4 regions of the Pseudomonas sp. FA117 genome follow, and region 4 is predicted to be linked to each of the others. Evidence: predicted binding sites of a transcription regulator. Region 4 holds the regulator's gene; each other region holds the start of a gene.
The links. The regulator sigma-54, encoded in region 4, starts transcription at its own class of promoters, with help from an activator protein. The targets are predictions, from matches to a motif close to ANTGGCATNNANNTTGCTNT.
Positions count from the first base shown of each region.

Region 1: a site for sigma-54 is predicted at 2,209-2,228, ahead of glnA (glutamate--ammonia ligase). Genes of this name have one in related genera too.
Region 2: a site for sigma-54 is predicted at 2,944-2,963, ahead of AC1TXO_RS18910 (flagellar basal body rod protein FlgF). Genes of this name have one in related genera too.
Region 3: a site for sigma-54 is predicted at 1,464-1,483, ahead of AC1TXO_RS09140 (CmpA/NrtA family ABC transporter substrate-binding protein). Genes of this name have one in related genera too.

Region 1 covers NZ_CM170675.1:5,437,021-5,442,156, reverse strand. Annotated here, with positions in the region: gene AC1TXO_RS24965 (chorismate mutase) at 10-552, opposite strand; gene glnA (glutamate--ammonia ligase) at 705-2,111, opposite strand; gene thiI (tRNA uracil 4-sulfurtransferase ThiI) at 2,526-3,980, shown strand; gene typA (translational GTPase TypA) at 4,108-5,136, shown strand, end outside.
Region 2 covers NZ_CM170675.1:4,090,125-4,095,260, reverse strand. Annotated here, with positions in the region: gene flgC (flagellar basal body rod protein FlgC) at 1-398, shown strand, start outside; gene flgD (flagellar hook assembly protein FlgD) at 415-1,101, shown strand; gene flgE (flagellar hook protein FlgE) at 1,132-2,490, shown strand; gene AC1TXO_RS18915 (hypothetical protein) at 2,563-2,745, shown strand; gene AC1TXO_RS18910 (flagellar basal body rod protein FlgF) at 3,021-3,761, shown strand; gene flgG (flagellar basal-body rod protein FlgG) at 3,810-4,595, shown strand; gene flgH (flagellar basal body L-ring protein FlgH) at 4,656-5,136, shown strand, end outside.
Region 3 covers NZ_CM170675.1:1,955,356-1,960,491, forward strand. Annotated here, with positions in the region: gene AC1TXO_RS09135 (ANTAR domain-containing response regulator) at 1-197, opposite strand, end outside; gene AC1TXO_RS09140 (CmpA/NrtA family ABC transporter substrate-binding protein) at 209-1,423, opposite strand; gene AC1TXO_RS09145 (quinone-dependent dihydroorotate dehydrogenase) at 1,551-2,573, shown strand; gene rmf (ribosome modulation factor) at 2,676-2,891, opposite strand; gene rlmKL (bifunctional 23S rRNA (guanine(2069)-N(7))-methyltransferase RlmK/23S rRNA (guanine(2445)-N(2))-methyltransferase RlmL) at 3,442-5,136, shown strand, end outside.
Region 4 covers NZ_CM170675.1:4,747,978-4,753,113, forward strand. Annotated here, with positions in the region: gene lptB (LPS export ABC transporter ATP-binding protein) at 1-247, shown strand, start outside; gene AC1TXO_RS21950 (RNA polymerase factor sigma-54) at 422-1,915, shown strand; gene hpf (ribosome hibernation-promoting factor, HPF/YfiA family) at 1,995-2,303, shown strand; gene ptsN (PTS IIA-like nitrogen regulatory protein PtsN) at 2,316-2,780, shown strand; gene rapZ (RNase adapter RapZ) at 2,783-3,637, shown strand; gene AC1TXO_RS21970 (HPr family phosphocarrier protein) at 3,658-3,930, shown strand; gene AC1TXO_RS21975 (ZIP family metal transporter) at 3,970-4,863, opposite strand; gene AC1TXO_RS21980 (superoxide dismutase) at 4,875-5,136, opposite strand, start outside.

The DNA of each region.
Region 1 (5,136 bases), 690 kb from region 4:
CATAGTGCTTCAGGGCTGTTGGCACAGGTTGGCGGTGGCCCTGATCAGGAACAGTCGGCGCGGAGCCTCGGTCGAGCGCAGGGCGATGGCCTCGGCCAGTGCTGTGTTGCAATGCCCATGTTGCTGCTGGTCGAAGCGGGCGAGGGTGTCGAGCAGACGCGCCTGGAGCTGGTCGAGCGCTGGGCGGATTTCGCCGGCGAGATCGCGGCGGGGGTCGTCCGGCGCCCTGTGCAGAAAGTGCCACTGGGTGAGCAGGTGGTATTGGCGAAGCTTGTTGGCCTCGATCTGGTCAGCGAAGAACAGCGCTGCGCGTTCGGGCTTCAGTGAATGAGCAGGCGCCGCCTGGCGGACCTTGTCCAGTACCAGTTGCTCGCGAGGGCGGTCCTGTACTGGTTGACCGCTGTCCCATTTGTGCAGGGCAACGGCCCGGGCGATGTCCAGGCGTTGCTCGATGCTGTCGAGCAGTGGTTCGAACGGTGTTTCCGGGGGCGTGTCGTTGGTGCAGCCGGACAGGCTGAGCACGCAGAGAAGTGGAAGTGGGGCAAGGCGCATTCTGGCAATCTCCCTTTGAGTGGAGAGGCGAGTGTGGCCAATGTTGCGCGGTGCACCAGTAGGATGCATCCGAGTCGGTTGAGTGTAAAAACAGAAACGGCCTCGCGAAGGAGGCCGTTTCCCTGACGTTCACGGCGCGTACGCCGCTCGCATCAAACGCTGTAGTACAGGTCGTATTCCAGCGGGTGAACGAAGGTACGGACCTTGATTTCCTCTTCCGACTTCAGCTCGATGTAGGCATCGATGAAGTCGTCGGAGAACACGCCGCCCTTGGTCAGGAACGCACGGCCCTTGTCCAGCTCTTCCAGGGCTTCTTTCAGGCTGCCGCAAACCTGCGGGATTTCCTTGGCCTCTTCAGGCGGCAGGTCGTACAGGTTCTTGTCGGCGGCATCGCCTGGGTGGATCTTGTTCTGGATACCGTCCAGGCCGGCCATCAGCAGTGCAGCGAAGCACAGGTACGGGTTGGCAGCCGGGTCCGGGAAGCGCGCTTCGATACGGCGGGCTTTCGGGCTGGAAACGTATGGGATACGGATCGAGGCCGAACGGTTGCGGGCCGAGTAGGCCAGCATGACCGGGGCTTCGAAGCCAGGGACCAGACGCTTGTAGGAGTTGGTGGCCGGGTTGGTGAAGCCGTTCAGGGCCTTGCCGTGCTTGATGATGCCGCCGATGAAGTACAGGGCGGTGTCGGACAGGCCGGCATAGCCTTCGCCGGAGAAGGTGTTCTTGCCGTCCTTGGAGATCGACATGTGAACGTGCATGCCCGAGCCGTTGTCGCCGTACAGCGGCTTCGGCATGAAGGTCGCGGTCTTGCCGTAGGCATCGGCGACGTTGTGCACGCAGTACTTCAGGGTCTGGACTTCGTCAGCCTTGGTCACCAGGGTGTTGAACTTCACACCGATTTCGTTCTGGCCGGCAGTCGCCACTTCGTGGTGGTGAACTTCGATGACCAGGCCCATTTCTTCCATGGCGTTGCACATGGCAGTACGGATTTCGTGGTCGTGGTCGCACGGCGGAACCGGGAAGTAGCCACCTTTGACGGCAGGGCGGTGGCCCTTGTTGCCGCCTTCGACGTCCTGGTCGGTCATCCAGGAGCCTTGCTCGGAGTAGATCTTGAACATCGAGCCGGAAATGTCCGACTTGAACTTGACCTGGTCGAAGATGAAGAACTCAGGCTCCGGGCCGACGAACACGGTGTCGCCGATGCCGGTGGTCTTGAGGAACTCTTCGGCGCGCTTGGCGATGGCGCGCGGGTCGCGGTCGTAGCCTTGCATGGTGGAAGGCTCGATCACGTCGCAGACCAGGATCAGGGTCGGCTCTTCGGTGAACGGGTCCAGTACTGCGGAGTTGTCGTCCGGCAGCAGGATCATGTCGGAGGCTTCGATACCTTTCCAGCCTTCGATGGACGAGCCGTCGAACATCTTGCCGGCTTCGAAGAATTCATCATCCAGCGCATCGCGAGCCGGCATGGTGACGTGGTGCTGTTTGCCTTTGGTGTCCGTGAAACGCAGATCAATCCACTTGACGTCATGATCTTTGATGAGTTGAACCGACTTCGACATGTTGTCCTCCGGATGGTCTAGAGCGCGCTTGGCCGCTGCCCTGGAAAAAGGGTGTCGCCGGGCGCGGATAGTCGGCCAAGCTTACCTGCATCACAAGAGAGCAAATTGCATGCCAGTGCCCGAAAATGGCGAGGGTGGGGTAAAAATGGGCGTTTGCGGGCAGTTTGCGAGGACGAGGCGTAAGGTTGTGCACTCATAAAAGGCACTTGTCATGGTTGCTGCACTGTTATGGTGCACTGTTTTGGGGCTTGTGCGTTCTTTGAGGGCCTCTTCGCGGGCAAGTCGGGGCGCCGTCAATCCCACCCGAAAGCCTCTCGAACAAACCTCTGATCAAAAGTTGCTCAAACCTCGAGCCATTTCCGCTATAATTCGCGCCCCTCATTTTCGGCAGGCCCCGGGCGCGCTGTTAACCCAATGAAACTTATCGTCAAAGTCTTCCCAGAGATCACCATCAAGAGCCGGCCGGTGCGCAAGCGCTTCATCCGCCAGCTCGGCAAGAACATCCGCAACGTGCTCAAGGATCTGGATCCGGAGCTCGCGGTCGATGGTGTCTGGGACAATCTCGAAGTGGTCACCCGCATCGAGGACGAGAAGATCCAGCGCGAGATGATCGAACGCCTGACCTGCACCCCAGGGATCACCCACTTCCTGCAGGTGCAGGAGTATCCGCTGGGCGACTTCGACGACATCGTCGACAAATGCAGGCAGCACTTCGGCCATCTGCTGGCTGGCAAGCGCTTCGCCGTGCGCTGCAAGCGCGGCGGCCACCACGACTTCACCTCGATGGACGTCGACCGCTACGTCGGCAGCCAGCTGCGCCAGCAGTGCGGCGCCGCCGGCATCGACCTGAAAGCCCCCGAAGTGATGGTGCGCATCGAGATTCGCGACCAGCGCCTGTACGTCATCCACAACCAGCACAACGGCATCGGCGGCTACCCGCTGGGCGCGCTGGAGCAGACCCTGGTGCTGATGTCCGGTGGCTTCGACTCCACCGTGGCCGCCTACCAGATGATGCGCCGTGGCCTGATGACCCACTTCTGCTTCTTCAATCTCGGCGGGCGTGCCCACGAACTGGGCGTGATGGAAGTCGCCCACTACCTGTGGAAGAAGTACGGCAGCAGCCAGCGCGTGCTGTTCATCAGCGTGCCGTTCGAGGAAGTGGTCGGCGAGATCCTCGGCAAGGTCGACAACAGCTACATGGGCGTCACGCTCAAGCGCATGATGCTGCGCGCCGCAGCGCGCATGGCTGACCGCCTGCAGATCGACGCGCTGGTCACCGGCGAGGCCATCTCGCAGGTCTCCAGCCAGACCCTGCCCAACCTGGCGATCATCGATTCGGCCACCGACAAGCTGGTACTGCGCCCGCTGCTGGCCAGCCACAAGCAGGACATCATCGATACCGCCTACCAGATCGGCACCGCCGATTTCGCCAAGCACATGCCTGAATACTGCGGCGTGATCTCGGTGAACCCGACCACCCATGCCAAGCGCCACCGCATGGAGCATGAAGAAAAGCAGTTCGACATGGCCGTGCTCGAGCGTGCCCTCGAGCGCGCCAAACTGATCTCCATCGACCACGTGATCGACGAGCTGGGCAAGGATATCGAGATCGAGGAAGTGGCCGAGGCGCTGCCGGGCCAGATCGTCATCGACATCCGCCACCCCGACGCCCAGGAAGACGAACCGCTGCAGATCGACGGCGTCGAGGTCCAGGTGCTGCCGTTCTACGCGATCAACAGCAAGTTCAAGCAGCTCGATGCCAACCGGCAGTACCTGCTTTATTGCGACAAGGGTGTGATGAGCCGTCTGCACGCACACCACCTGCTCAGTGAGGGACATGCCAATGTGCGTGTTTATCGTCCGGCATAAGACGCCAGGGCTGTATGGCGGCAGCATCCGCCATCGCCCTCCCGACCCGCGGGCCCGCTGAGCCTTTTACCTTCATATTGGCCGCCTAGACTGGCGGCAAACCGAATCCTCTGCACGAGATACAGTTGTGATCGAAAATCTGCGTAACATCGCCATCATCGCCCACGTTGACCATGGTAAAACCACCCTGGTCGACAAACTCCTGCGCCAGTCCGGCACCCTGGAGCGTAACGAGCTCAACGACGAGCGCGTGATGGACTCCAACGACCAGGAAAAAGAGCGCGGCATTACCATTCTGGCGAAAAACACCGCCATCAACTGGAACGGCTACCACATCAACATCGTCGACACCCCCGGCCACGCCGACTTCGGTGGCGAGGTGGAGCGTGTGATGTCGATGGTCGACTCGGTGCTGCTGCTGGTCGACGCCCAGGACGGCCCGATGCCGCAAACCCGCTTCGTAACCAAGAAAGCCTTCGAAGCCGGCCTCAAGCCAATCGTCGTGATCAACAAGGTCGACCGTCCGGGCGCGCGTCCTGACTGGGTTCTGGACCAGATCTTCGACCTGTTCGACAACCTCGGCGCCACCGACGACCAGCTGGACTTCCAGGTGGTCTACGCCTCGGCCCTGAACGGCATCGCCGGTCTGGACCACACCGCCATGGGCGAAGACATGACCGCCCTGTACCAGTCGATCGTCGACAACGTACCTGCGCCGAACGTCGACCGTGACGGTTCGTTCCAGATGCAGATCTCGGCACTGGACTACAACAGCTTCCTCGGCGTTATCGGCGTTGGCCGTATCGCCCGTGGTCGCGTCAAGCCGAACACCCCGGTCGTCGCCATCGACACCGACGGCAAGAAGCGCAACGGCCGTATCCTCAAGCTGATGGGCCACCACGGCCTGCACCGCGTCGACGTCGAAGAAGCCCAGGCTGGCGACATCGTCTGCATCAGCGGTTTCGACGAGCTGTTCATCTCCGACACCCTGTGCGCTCCGGACGCAGTGGAAGCGATGAAGCCGCTGACCGTCGACGAGCCGACCGTTTCGATGACCTTCCAGGTCAACGACTCGCCGTTCTGCGGCAAGGAAGGCAAGTTCGTCACCAGCCGCAACATCAAGGATCGTCTGGACAAGGAGCTGCTGTACAACGTG
Region 2 (5,136 bases), 660 kb from region 4:
CGCAGAACACGCGCCTGAACACCGTCGCCTCGAACATCGCCAACGCCGAGACCGTCTCGTCGAGCATCGACCAGACCTATCGTGCGCGCCATCCGGTGTTCGCCACCACCTTCGAGCAGGCCCAGAACGGTGCCGGCCAGTCGCTGTTCGACGACCAGGGCCAGGCCGGGCAGGGCGTGCAGGTCAAGGGCATCATCGAGGACCAGAGCAATCTGGAAGCCCGCTACGAGCCCAATCACCCGGCGGCGAACAAGGACGGCTACGTCTACTACCCGAACGTCAACGTGGTCGAGGAGATGGCTGACATGATCTCCGCCAGCCGTGCGTTCCAGACCAACGCCGAGCTGATGAACACCGCCAAGACCATGATGCAGAAGGTGCTGACCCTGGGTCAGTGATTGAGGAGCGCAAAGCATGGCAGTCAATGTTAATGATGTGCTCGCCAATTCCGGTGTGAGCAACGGCACCAAGAAGCCCACCAGCGAGCCGACCGACAAGAACGCGCTGGGCAAGGATGCGTTCCTGCAGTTGCTGGTCACCCAGATGCAGCACCAGAACCCGCTCGACCCGCAGGACAACGGCGAGTTCGTCGCCCAGCTGGCGCAGTTCAGCAGCCTGGAAGGCATCCAGACCCTCAACCAGTCGGTCAATGCCATTACCGGTGCATTGGGTTCGTCCCAGGCGCTGCAGGCTTCGTCGCTGGTCGGTCGCTCGGTGATCGTGCAGAACGACAAGGCCCTGGTCGATCCGAGCAAGAGCTTCAACGGCCAGGTCGTGGTGCCGCAGAACATCGAGAGCGGCAAGATCACGATCAAGGACAAGGACGGCAACGTCGTCAAGACCCTCCAGCTGGGCGAGCAGAAGAAGGGCACAGCCGACTTCATCTGGGACGGCACCAACGACAAGGGCGAGAAAGTCGCTGCGGGCAACTACACCTTCACCGCGACCACCACCGTCGATGGCAAGGCCCAGGAGATGTACACGCTGCTGCCGGCCACCGTCACCAGTGTCACCGTCGGCGGTACCGGCGGCGAGATGATGCTCAACCTGGCGGGTATCGGCAAGGTCGGCATCTCCAAAGTACAAACCATCGGAATCTAAGGCCGGACTGTTCGGCAGAAGGAGCAACGCATGTCTTTCAATATCGGCCTTAGCGGTCTCTACGCAGCCAACAAGCAACTGGACGTCACCGGCAACAACATCGCCAACGTCAACACCACCGGCTTCAAGTCCTCGCGTGCCGAGTTCGCCGACGTCTATGCCGGTGCCAACCGCCTGGGCGTCGGTCAGAACCAGGTGGGCAACGGTGTGCGCCTGGCGGCCGTGTCGCAGCAGTTCACCCAGGGTGACGTGAACAACACCGGCAACGTGCTGGACATGGGTATCCAGGGTCAGGGCTATTTCGTCCTCTCCGACAACGGCTCGCTGACCTACACCCGTGCCGGTGCCTTCCGCACCGACAAGGACAACAACGTGGTGACCTCCGATGGCCTGAACCTGCAGGGCTACGCCGCCGACAGCAGTGGCAAGATCCAGAAGGGCATCCTCACCAACCTGAAGATCGATACCTCGGCGCTGGCCCCGAAAGCCACCACCCTGATCGACCAGGGCATCAACCTGAACTCCTCCGCCGACACCATCCCGCTGGAAGTGTCCAACGGCGCGACCCCGCCGGTGATGGTGCCGAACAAGCCGTTCGACCCGGCCGACCAGTCGACCTACACCAAGTCCTTCCCGACCAAGGTGTACGACAGCCAGGGCAATGAGCACACCATGGAGCAGTTCTACCGCAAGACCGGCACCAACGAGTGGACCATGTACACCCTGGTCGACGGTCGCAACCCGTTGAATCCGGGCAGCACCACGCCGCTGACCGGCACCATGACCTTCAACTCCGATGGCAGCATCAAGGCCATGGCCACCGACAACACCACGGTGCCGGCGGCTTCCTGGAGCGTGACCAACAACACCTTCAGCCTCAAGGGCTGGATCCCGGCTGCCAAGGATGCCGCCGGCAACTGGGCGGCCAACGGTTCGACCGGCAATGCCGACGGCATGCGCCTGGCCATGAACAGCACCACCTCGTACAACACCGAGACCGCGCGCATGTCGCAGAACCAGGACGGCTATGCCACCGGCATCCTGTCGAGCCTGTCGATCGACTCCACTGGCGTGATGTTCGCCAGCTTCAGCAACCAGCAGTCGCGCGCCATCGGCCAGGTGGCCATCGCCAGCTTCGCCAACGACCAGGGCCTGCAGCAGATCGGCGGCACCCGCTGGAAGGAGACCTTCTCCTCGGGTATCCCGGGTATCGACGCGCCGAAGACCGGCACCCTGGGCTCGGTCGAGTCCAACTCGCTGGAGGCGTCCAACGTCAACCTGACCCAGGAGCTGGTCGAGCTGATCAAGGCGCAGAGCAACTACCAGGCCAACGCCAAGACCATCTCTACCGAAAGCACCATCATGCAGACCATCATCCAGATGACCTGATGGTCGCGGGTTGAGTGTGTCTGGACGAGCCCCTTTCCCGTGAAGGGGTTCGTCGTTTTTGTCGGAGGCATCATGAGAAAACTGGCTGTCGCACTGCTGACGGCGCTGTGCCTGCTCCAGGCCCAGGCCGGTACGGCCTCCTGGTGGCGCTGGGAAAGCCAGGTGGATGGGCGACTGGTGTGCTCGCAATGGTCGCCGGGGGAGGGCTGGAAGCGCTTTGCCGGGCCTTACAACAATGGTGGGTGCCGGGATTAGGCTCTCAAGGCGTTTCATGCAGACCCTGCCAAGGGCTTGAAGGCGGCAGTGTCTGCTTCGCGGCCACGACACCACTGTTGCTGAACTTTGGCACCCCTTTGCCGCGAGCGGCAATGCAGCGCCGGATAACCGACGTTCCGCCCTTGGCAAAAACCCGTAATAGCCCGTATCCACGGGCTTTTTCCTGTCCTTGAAAAAGTTGGTTCGGAACTTGCTTTATAGCCTGCATAGCAACGGTGAGCGGTAATCGATCGCCAGTGCAGCGGAGGATGACTGTGGACAAGATGCTTTACGTGGCCATGACCGGCGCCGCCCAGAACGCGGTGGCCCAGAAGGCCCATGCCAACAACCTGGCGAACGTTTCCACCACCGGTTTTCAGCGTGACCTGGAGCAGGCGCGTTCGATGCCGGTGTTCGGCGACAGCTTTCCGGCGCGTGCCTTCGCCATGAGCGAACGCCCGGCCACCGACTTCACCGCAGGCCCGATGATCGAGACCGGTCGCGAGCTGGACGTGGCGGTCAGCGGCAACGGCTTCATCGCCGTGCAGGCCCCCGACGGCAGCGAAGCCTATGTACGCACCGGCAGCCTGAACATCGACGCCCTCGGCGTGCTGCGTGCCGGCAACGGCATGCCGGTGATCGGCAACGGCGGTCCGATCGCCATTCCGCCAGAGCAGAAGGTCGAGGTTGGCGACGACGGCACCATCAGCATCCGCGCCATGGGTGAAGACCCGCGCGTGATGGCCGAGGTCGACCGCATCAAGCTGGTCAACCCCGACATCAAGAACATCAGCAAGGGTCTCGATGGCCTGATCCACACCAACAACGGCCAGCCGGCCGATGCGGACGTCAACGTCCGGGTGGTGTCGGGCTTCCTCGAGGGCAGCAACGTCAACGCCGTCGAAGAGATGACCTCGGTGCTGACCCTGTCCCGCCAGTTCGAGCTGCACGTCAAGATGATGAAGACTGCCGAGCAGGGCGACGAAGCCATGGCTCGGGTTTTGCAAATCAGCTAATTACCTTTGAACGGGTGCCGTAAAACAGGCGCACGAGGAGAACATTAAATGCTTCCGGCTCTCTGGGTCGCTAAAACCGGCCTGTCCGCCCAGGACACCAACCTGACGGTCATCTCCAACAACCTGGCCAACGTCTCGACCACCGGCTTCAAGCGCGATCGCGCCGAGTTCCAGGACCTGCTGTACCAGACCAAGCGTCAGCCTGGTGCCCAGTCGACCCAGGACAGCGAACTGCCCTCGGGTCTGCAGGTGGGTACTGGTGTGCGCATCGTCGGCACCCAGAAGAACTTCCAGACCGGCAGCCTGCAGACCACCGAGAACCCGCTGGACCTGGCGGTCAACGGCCGTGGCTTCTTCCAGGTGCTGCAGCCTGATGGCACCGTTTCCTACACCCGCGACGGTACCTTCCACCTGAACTCCGATGGCCAGATCGTCACCGCCAACGGCTTCGCCCTGGAACCTGCCATCGTCGTGCCGCCGGAGGCCCAGACCTTCACCGTCGGCCAGGACGGCACCGTGTCGATCACCACCGCCGGCAACGCTGCGGCGCAGATCATCGGCAACATCCAGACCGCCGACTTCATCAACCCGGCCGGCCTGCAGGCGATCGGCAACAACCTGTTCTTCGAGACCGCTGCCAGCGGCGCGCCGCAGATCGGCACCCCGGGCCTGAACGGCTTCGGCACCACCCTGCAGCAGACCCTGGAAAACTCCAACGTCAGCACCGTCGAAGAGCTGGTGAACATGATCACCACCCAGCGCGCCTACGAGATGAACTCCAAGGTCATCTCCACCGCCGACCAGATGCTCTCGTTCGTCACCCAGCAACTGTAAGCCCTGGCTCTAGCTACCCGGCCGCTGTCGCAGCGCCTGTTACACCGTGAGGTAAGCGTCATGAATCGTCTGTTGTCCGTCGTCGCCCTGGGAGCGGCTGTAGTGCTGGCCGGTTGCGTTGCCCCGGCGGCAAAGCCCAACGACCCGTACTATGCGCCCGTGCTGCCGCGCACGCCCCTGCCGTCGGCGGCCAACAACGGTTCGATCTACCAGGCCGGTTTCGAGCAGGACATGTATGGCGATCGCAAGGCGTTCCGCGTCGGTGACATCATCACCATCACCCTCAACGAACGCACCTCGGCGAGCAAGAACGCCGGCTCGCAGATCCAGAAGGACAGCAACGCCAACATCGGTCTGACCTCGCTGTTCGGCGCCACGCCCAACACCAACAACCCGTTCGGTGGTGGCGACCTGTCGCTGAACGCTGGCTACAAGGGCGAGCGCGCCACCAAGGGCGCCAGCCAGGCCAGCCAGGGCAATACCCTGACCGGCTCGATCACCGTGACCGTGGCCGAGGTGCTGCCCAACGGCATCATCGCCG
Region 3 (5,136 bases), 2.8 Mb from region 4:
ACCACTTGCTCCATCACGTCACGGCCGGGTGACTCGGTATCGATCAGCACCACGTCCGGCCGCACCGTTTCGACGCAGCCCGGCAGGTCGATGGTCAGCCCGGCGGCCTCGATCACTTCGAAACCCGAGCCGATCAGCGCGGCCTTGAGGCGGCCGACCTTCTTCTCGGTGTCGTCGATCAGCAGGATACGCAACATGCCAGTCATCCTCATGAGCCGACGCGCGCGCCGGGTGTATCACCCAGGGCGTGCAGGCGGAAGCTGCGGGCATAGGCGTGCGGGTCGTTGCCGTCCCAGCGGCTGCCGTCGATCAGCAGGCTGCTGCGCATCGGTGGCTCGCTGCAGGGCACGCCGATGGCCTGGGCCGCCTCACGGTACAGCCCCAGTTGCTGGACCCGCGTGGCCACGGCCAGGTAGTCGGGGTCGTCACGCAGCAGGCCCCAGCGGCGGAACTGGGTCATGAACCACATGCCGTCGGACAGGTACGGCAGATTGGCACGGCCCTGGTCGAACAGGCGCAGGGCGTGGCGGTCCTGCCAGCGATGGCCCAGCCCGTCGTGGTAGTCGCCGAGCAGGCGCGGCTCGATGTTGCCCACTGCGGTGTCCAGGTAGGCCCGTCCACTGAGCAGGTGCGCGGTACCGCGGCGGTTCTCCGGGCTCTGCTCGATGAAGCGGCTGGCGGCGAGGACCGCCTTGATCAGCGCCCGCGCGCTGTTGGGGTACTGCTCGACGAATGCGCGGCTGCTGGCCAGGACCTTTTCCGGGTGGTCGGGCCAGATCGACTGACTGGTGGCCAGGGTGAAACCCTGCTCCTGCGCCATGGCGTCCGCCGACCAGGGTTCGCCTGCACAGAAGCCGTCGATACGCCCGGCCTTGAGGTGCGCGACCATCTGCGCCGGTGGCACCACCACGCTGTCGACATCCTGCAGTGGATGGATGCCTTGGCTGGCCAGCCAGTAATACAGCCACATGGCATGGGTGCCGGTTGGGAAGGTCTGGGCGAAGGTCAGGCGTGCGCCATGCTGGTGCACCAGGCGCGCCAGCGCCTCGGGGCTGGTCACGCCCTTGCCTTGCAAGGTGGGGGAAAGGTTGATGGCCTGGGCGTTCTGATTGAGCCCCATGAGCACGGCCATGTCGCTGGCCGGCGCACCGCCCATGCCCAGTTGCATGGCATAGACCAGGCCGTACAGGCAGTGGGCGGCGTCCAGTTCGCCGCTGGCGAGCTTGTCGCGCGTCCCGGCCCAGGACGCCTGGCGGTGCAGGTTGAGGGTCAGGCCCTGGAGCTGGGCGAAGCCTTGGGTGGCGGCGACCACTACCGAGGCGCAGTCGGTGAGGGCCATGAAGCCGATATCGAGGCTGGGCTTTTCCGGCGCATCGCTGCCGTTGACCCAGGCCAGGGGCGTTGTCGGGGGCGCTGTATTCACGAAAGATCCTCGCCCGTACCGATCGGGCTGCAGGTGCCTGAAAGCAACCCATGTGCCAAGGCCCTGTCGCGCAGGCGGCGCGCTGGCTATAATCGCCCCCTCACTCACCCCCGAGTCCTGTCCGCCCATGTATACCCTGGCCCGCCAGCTGCTGTTCAAGCTCTCTCCGGAAACCTCCCACGACCTCTCGCTCGACCTGATCGGCGCCGGTGGCCGCCTGGGCCTCAATGGCCTGCTGTGCAAGCGTCCGGCATCGCTGCCGGTGACGGTCATGGGCTTGAACTTCGCCAACCCGGTGGGGCTGGCTGCCGGTCTGGACAAGAACGGTGCTGCCATCGATGGCTTCGCCCAGCTGGGCTTCGGTTTCGTCGAGATCGGCACCGTCACCCCGCGGCCGCAGCCTGGCAATCCGAAGCCACGGTTGTTCCGCCTGCCCGAGGCGACTGCGATCATCAACCGCATGGGCTTCAACAACCTGGGTGTCGACCACCTGCTGGCGCGGGTGCGGGCGGCGCGTTACGACGGGGTACTGGGCATCAACATCGGCAAGAACTTCGACACGCCGGTCGAGCGCGCCCAGGACGATTACCTGATCTGCCTCGAGAAAGTCTACGACCAGGCCAGCTACATCACCGTCAACGTCAGCTCGCCCAACACCCCGGGCCTGCGCAGCCTGCAGTTCGGCGACTCGCTCAAGCAACTGCTCGATGCCTTGGCCGAGCGTCGGGAGCAACTGGCGAACGAACACGGCAAGCGCGTCCCGCTGGCGATCAAGATCGCACCGGACATGAGCGACGAGGAAACCGCGCTGGTGGCAGCGGCCTTGGTCGAGTCGGGCATGGATGCGGTGATCGCGACCAATACCACGCTGGGTCGCGAAGGGGTCGAAGGGCTGCCGTTCGGCGGCGAGGCGGGTGGGTTGTCCGGGGCACCGGTGCTGGAGAAGAGCACCCACATCGTCAAGGTGCTGTCTGGCGAACTGGGTGGCAAGTTGCCGATCATCGCAGCGGGCGGGATTACCGAGGGGCGCCATGCCGCCGAGAAGATTGCCGCCGGTGCGAGCCTGGTGCAGATCTATTCGGGTTTCATCTACAAAGGCCCGGCATTGATCCGCGAGGCGGTGGATGCGATTGCGGCGCTGCCCCGCTAAACAGGAAGCAACCCAATAAAAAGGGCCCCTTGAAGGGGCCCCTGGGCCTCAGCCCGCCGCCCGGATGGGGCGTGCATGGTGACTCGAATTCAGTGTCCTCGTTCAGCCAACGGCGTGATTTTCGTTGAGTCTATGGATGCCAGCGGTGCCGGTCATGCCGTCCCAGTTGTCGCCGCGACCTTCACGCCAACCGTTGATCCATGCCTGGCGAACGGATGGCAGCGTAAATGGGCAGAGTTCGCGGGATTTGCCGGTTACCCCGTATTGGTAGCCACGTGAATATGCTCTTTCCAACGGATCACGCTTAAGTCTTCTCATAGGGTGTTGCCCTCACTTGTTGACTGTAATGTCCCGTCGGCCTCTCCGAGGCCGGGCAGAATCTTTCTGCCGGTTTGCGCTCGCTGCCGGCGTGGCGAGCTGAAAGTGCCGTCCCGTTGCGAGGCGGCCTGAGATCAGTTCTAACCAATGCGAGTCACAGTGTGAATGATCGATTTGTCATAAGGACGTAACCTTTCCAAGGGTGAGGGGATAAGTAAATAAATGCGACTCAACCTTGTTTAGGCTTTGTCCCGCTATGATCAGGGTTTGCCGGTGATTGAAATCATTTGGCCATTGGCGCCACCGAACTGACGCAACATCTGGTAATGCGACGAAGGGTCACACCGACTCCTGCGTCACACGAAATTTTCACACTGCTCGACGATCAAAGCCTCTTTCGCCACCTGGCGTGGGGGTATCGGTCGGGCGGCCCGGCCTGTCGAATGATCGACAGGCCACCTGGATACCTGATGGAAGGGTATCCAGGCAAACACAGGCAACGGCGATGCGTCGCGCTGCCACTACACAGCCCATAGGCTCTGGAACCTACATGTCGGATCAACTCGAACTCTATCTCACCTGCCCCAAAGGCCTGGAAGGGCTGCTCGCCGAAGAAGCGCGCGGCCTGGGCCTTGCCGATGTGCGCGAGCACACCTCGGCGATCCGCGGCTCGGCCGACATGGAAACCGCCTATCGCCTGTGCCTCTGGTCGCGCCTGGCCAACCGCGTGCTGCTGGTGGCCAAGCGTTTCTCCATGAAGAACGCCGATGACCTCTATGATGGCGTGCATGCCGTCGACTGGCAGGACCACCTGGCCGCCGATGGCACCCTGGCAGTGGAATTCAGCGGCCATGGTTCGGGCATCGACAACACCCACTTCGGTGCGCTCAAGGTCAAGGACGCCATCGTCGACAAACTGCGCAACCGTGATGGCCAGCGTCCCTCCGTCGACAAGATCGACCCGGACCTGCGTGTGCACCTGCGCCTGGATCGCGGCGAGGCGATCCTGTCCATCGATCTCTCCGGGCACAGCCTGCACCAGCGCGGCTACCGTCTGCAGCAAGGCGCCGCGCCGCTGAAGGAAAACCTGGCGGCGGCCGTGCTGATCCGCGCCGGCTGGCCGCGCATCGCTGCCGAAGGCGGCGCCCTGGCTGACCCGATGTGCGGTGTCGGGACCTTCCTCGTCGAAGCGGCGATGATCGCCGCCGATATCGCGCCGAACCTCAAGCGCGAGCGTTGGGGCTTCAGCGCCTGGCAGGGGCATGTCCCGGCACTGTGGCGCAAGGTTCATGAAGAGGCCAAGGCCCGCGCCGAGGCCGGGCTGGCCAGGCCGCCACTGTGGATTCGCGGCTACGAGGCCGACCCACGGCTGATCCAGCCGGGGCGCAACAACGTCGAGCGCGCCGGCCTGGGTGACTGGGTGAAGATCTACCAGGGCGAAGTCGCCAGCTTCGAGCCGCGCCCGGACCAGAACCAGAAGGGCCTGGTCATCAGCAACCCGCCCTACGGCGAGCGCCTCGGTGACGAGGCGAGCCTGCTGTACCTCTACCAGAACCTCGGCGAACGCCTGCGCCAGGCCTGCATGGGCTGGGAAGCGGCAGTGTTCACCGGCGCGCCGGAACTGGGCAAGCGCATGGGCATCCGCAGCCACAAGCAATACGCATTCTGGAACGGCGCGTTGCCGTGCAAGCTGTTGCTGTTCAAGGTCCAGCCCGACCAGTTCGTCACCGGCGAGCGTCGCCAGGCCGACGATCAGGGTGGCGATGCGCGAGCCGCGAGCGCCGTGGCGCACGAGCCGGCGCGCCTGTCCGAGGGGGCGCAGATGTTCGCCAACCGCTTGCAGAAGAACCTCAGGCAACTGGGCAAGTGGGCTCGCCGCGAGCAGATCGACTGCTACCGCCTGTACGATGCCGACATGCCCGAATACGCCCTGGCGGTCGACCTGTACCAGGATTGGGTGCATGTGCAGGAATACGCAGCGCCCCGTTCGGTCGATCCGGACAAGGCCCAGGCGCGCCTGCTCGATGCGCTGGCTGCAATCCCCCAGGCGCTGGGTATCGACCCGCAGCGCGTGGTGCTCAAGCGCCGCGAGCGTCAGGGCGGCACGCGCCAGTACGAGCGCCAGGCCACCGAAGGGCGTTTCCAGGAGGTCAACGAAGGCGGCGTCAAGCTGCTGGTCAACCTGACCGACTACCTGGACACCGGCCTGTTCCTCGATCACCGCCCGATGCGCCTGCGCATCCAG
Region 4 (5,136 bases):
GCTGGACGAACCCTTCGCCGGTGTCGACCCGATCTCGGTCGGCGACATCAAGCAGATCATCCACCACCTCAAGGCCAAGGGCATCGGTGTACTGATCACCGACCACAACGTGCGCGAGACCCTCGACATCTGTGAGACCGCCTACATCGTCAACGATGGTCAACTGATCGCCGAAGGCGATGCCGAGACCATCCTGGCCAACCAGCTGGTCAAGGAAGTCTACCTGGGCCACGAGTTCCGACTCTGACGACCGGGGACCTGCCTGGAGCATTGGAAAAGCCTGCCGAAAGGGGCTTAAGTGTTACAGTGCTCTAGGCAAACGCTACAATTTCAGGCATATAACTTGCTTAAGATTTGGCGCTCCGGCGCCCTGTAGTGGATGGCGCATGCGCGCCGGCGAACAAGGTATTAAGCCCCAGCCATGAAACCATCGCTCGTCCTAAAAATGGGCCAGCAACTGACGATGACCCCGCAGTTGCAACAGGCCATCCGTCTGCTCCAGCTCTCGACCCTGGACCTCCAGCAGGAAATCCAGGAAGCGCTGGAATCCAATCCGATGCTCGAACGCCAGGAAGACGGCGACGACTTCGACAACAGCGATCCGATGGCCGAGAACGGCGAAAGCAAGCCTGCCACCGAATCCCAGGACAGCAGCTTCCAGGAAACCACCGCCAGCACGGAAACCCTCGAAGAAGGCGAATGGAGCGAGCGCATCCCCAACGAACTGCCGGTCGACACGGCCTGGGAAGACATCTACCAGACCAGCGCCAGCAGCCTGCCGAGCAATGACGACGACGAGTGGGACTTCACCACCCGCACCTCGGTCGGCGAAAGCCTGCAGAGTCACCTGCTGTGGCAGCTCAACCTGGCACCGATGTCCGACACCGACCGGCTGATCGCCGTCACGCTAATCGACAGCATCAACGACCAGGGCTACCTGGAAGACAGCCTCGAAGAGATCTGCGCAGGTTTCGACCCGGAACTGGACATCGAACTGGATGAGGTCGAAGCGGTACTGCACCGTATCCAGCAGTTCGAGCCCGCCGGCGTCGGTGCGCGCCACCTGGGCGAGTGCCTGCTGCTGCAACTGCGCCAACTGCCGGCCAGCGTGCCGTGGATGGCCGAGGCCCAAAGCCTGGTCACCGACTACATCGACCTGCTCGGCAGCCGCGACTACAGCCAGTTGATGCGGCGCATGAAGCTCAAGGAAGACGAACTGCGCCAGGTCATCGAACTGGTCCAGAGCCTGAACCCGCGCCCGGGCTCGCAGATCGAGTCCAGCGAACCTGAATACGTGGTGCCCGACGTCATCGTGCGCAAGGACAGCGACCGTTGGCTGGTCGAGCTGAACCAGGAGGCGGTGCCGCGCCTGCGGGTCAATCCGCAGTACGCAGGTTTCGTGCGCCGCGCCGACACCAGCGCCGACAACACCTTCATGCGCAACCAGTTGCAGGAGGCGCGCTGGTTCATCAAGAGCCTGCAGAGCCGCAACGAGACGCTGATGAAGGTCGCCACACAGATCGTCGAGCACCAGCGCGGCTTTCTCGACCACGGCGACGAAGCCATGAAGCCGCTGGTCCTGCATGACATCGCCGAGGCGGTGGGCATGCACGAGTCGACCATCTCCCGGGTCACCACGCAGAAATACATGCACACCCCGCGTGGCATCTACGAATTGAAATACTTTTTCTCGAGCCACGTGAGCACCGCCGAAGGCGGCGAATGCTCGTCCACGGCGATTCGCGCGATCATCAAGAAACTGGTGGCCGCGGAAAATCAGAAAAAGCCATTGAGTGACAGCAAGATCGCTGGTTTACTGGAGGCACAAGGCATCCAGGTAGCCCGTCGCACCGTCGCCAAATACCGCGAATCGCTAGGCATCGCACCGTCGAGCGAACGCAAGCGACTGATGTAGCCCCCGGATGTGCCACAGCGTTTCAGTGGCAGGTGCAATACCTGCCTCTTATATGCACGGGCAACAAAGGAGAAGCTGTATGCAAGTCAACATCAGTGGACACCATGTAGAAGTCACCGAACCGCTGCGTGAGTACGTACTCGAGAAACTCGCTCGCGTGGAGGGTCACTTCGACAAGATCACCAACGTGCAGGTCATCCTGAAGGTCGAGAAGCTGCAGCAGAAGGTCGAGGCCACGCTGCAGATTCCCGGCGGCGAAGTGGTCGCCAACGCGGAACACGAAGACATGTATGCAGCGATCGACGCCCTGGCAGACAAGCTCGACCGCCAATTGAAAAAACACAAGGAAAAACAGCAAAGCCTGCTGCAAGGTGCAGCTGCCCGCTGATCCCCCTCATCCATGATCCGACTTGAAACCATCCTGACCCCCGGCCGTTCCCTCGTGAACGTGCCGGGCGGCAGCAAGAAGCGCGCCCTGGAAAAGGTCGCCAACCTCATTGCCGAGCAAGTACCTGAGCTTGCGATGCAAGACGTCTTCGAAAAGCTCATCGCTCGCGAAAAACTGGGCTCCACCGGCTTCGGCAATGGCATCGCCATTCCCCACTGCCGCCTGGAAGGCTGTACCGCCCCCGTCAGCGCCCTGCTGCATCTGGACGCCCCGATCGACTACGACGCCATCGACGGCGCCCCGGTTGACCTGCTGTTCGTGCTGCTGGTCCCGGAAGCGGCCACCGACGCCCACCTCGAACTGCTGCGCCAGATCGCCAGCATGCTCGATCGCAAGGAAGTCCGTGATCGACTGCGTGCCGCCGACAGCAGCGAAGCCCTCTACCAGGTAGTCCTGGACGCACAGAACGAGCACTGAACATGCGCCTGATCATCGTCAGCGGCCGGTCCGGCTCCGGCAAGAGCACCGCGCTCGATGTGCTGGAAGACAACGGCTACTACTGCATCGACAACCTGCCCGCCGGGTTGCTGCCGCAGCTGGCGGAAAATGCGCTGATCAACACCGAACTGCTGCAACCGAAGGTTGCCGTGTCCATCGACGCGCGCAACCTGCCCAGCCATCTGTCGCGCTTCCCCGAACTGCTGGCCGACGCCCGCGCCCGGCACATCCAATGCGATGTGCTGTACCTGGACGCCGACGAGGACACACTGCTCAAGCGCTTCTCCGAAACCCGGCGACGTCACCCGCTGACCAACGCCGACCGCTCGCTGGCCGAGGCCATCCGGGTCGAGAGCGAGTTGCTCGGCCCCATTGCCGACCTCGCCGACCTGAAGATCGACACCACGAGCCTGAATCTCTACCAGCTGCGTGACTCGATCAAGCTGCGTCTGCTGAACCAGCCGGAGCCCGGCACCGCTTTCCTGGTCGAATCCTTCGGCTTCAAGCGCGGCATGCCGGTGGACGCCGACCTGGTGTTCGACGTACGCTGCCTGCCCAACCCCTACTGGAAGCCGGAACTGCGCGACCACTCGGGCCTTGAACAACCGGTGATCGACTACCTCGCAGCGCAGGCGGATGTCGAGGAAATGTTCCAGGACATCTCCAGCTACCTGCTCAAGTGGTTGCCGCGCTTTGCCGCCAGCAACCGCGCCTATGTCACCATCGCCGTCGGCTGTACCGGCGGGCACCATCGCTCGGTCTACATCACCGAACGGCTCGGCCAGTTGCTGCAGCAAACCCTGAAAAACGTCCAGGTCCGCCACCGCGACCTCTAACCCACAGGATCCACCCCACGATGCCCGCCCGCGAAATCACCATCATCAACAAGCTGGGCCTGCATGCCCGGGCGGCGGCCAAGTTCGTCGGCGTGGCCGGGAAGTTTCCCTGCCAGGTGCGGGTCGGCCGTGCGCCCGACAAGCTGGTGGACGGCAAGAGCATCATGGCAGTGATGATGCTCGCCGCAGGTAAAGGTACCCAGGTGCACCTGTCCACCGAGGGCGAGCAGGACGACGCTGCGCTCGAAGCCCTGGTGGCGCTGATCAACAACTATTTCGACGAAGGCGAATGAGCCGACAGGCAAGCGCGGCCTTGCCACGCTGACGGACAGTCAGGACATCGCGGTATCCATCACCATCATCAGGCAGAAGCCGATGCACAGCCCGAGGCTCGCCAGGCGGTGGTTACCATTGCTGCGTGACTCGGGAATGATCTCCTGGGTCACCACCAGCAACATCGCCCCCGCCGCGCAGGCCAACCCCAGCGGCAGCAACAGTTCGGCGACATTCACCAACCAGGCGCAGAGCACTGCCGCCACCGGCTCCACCAGCCCGGATGCCGCCCCGATCAGAAAGGCCTTGAAGCGTGGCATGCCCGCTCCCGCCAGTACCAAGGCGATCACCAGGCCTTCGGGAACATCCTGCAAGGCAATGCCCATGGCCAGGCTGTCGGCATCGGGCATGCCTCCTCCGGCCGAGACGCCAACGGCCATGCCTTCAGGGATGTTGTGCGCAATGATCGCGGCGACGAACAACCAGATCCGCGCCGCAATCACCGGCTCGTTGCCCTGCCTGACCAGCGACTCGGGAGAAACCCTCGATACCCTCAGATCCACCAGGAACAGGCACAGCGCCCCGGCCAGCAGGCCCGCACTGACCAGGCTACCGGCGCCCCACGGGCTGAAACCGATGGATTGCGCGGCATCCAGCCCTGGAATGATCAGCGAGAACGCAGTGGCCGCAAGCATCACGCCAGCACCAAAGCCGAGCAGGGTATCGGCCACCGCCACCGGCATGTTGCGAATCACCAGTACCGGTACCGCGCCCAGCGCCGTGCCCAGCGCACACAAGGCCCCGCCTTCGAGCGCACGCAGCATGCGTGGTTCCAGGTCCAGCCAGGCGATGCCCCGTGCCACCAGCAGCGCCGTACCGACCAGCAACAGCAAGGTCCCAAGCGCCAGGCGGAACAGGCGCACACTGCTGACAGACATCACCTCCGAGCGCATACCGGGTCGACTCACTTGAGGGCTTCGAGGTAACGACGTTCCACTTCGGCCCAGTCGACGACGTTGTAGAAGGCACCGATGTATTCCGGACGACGGTTCTGGTACTTGAGGTAGTAGGCGTGCTCCCACACGTCCAGCCCCAGGATCGGCGTATTGCCGTGCATCAGCGGGCTGTCCTGGTTACCACTGCTTTCCACCACCAGTTGTTTTTGCGGGGTGACGCTGAGCCAGGCCCAACCGCTGCCGAACCGGGTCAGCGCGGCCTTGGTGAAC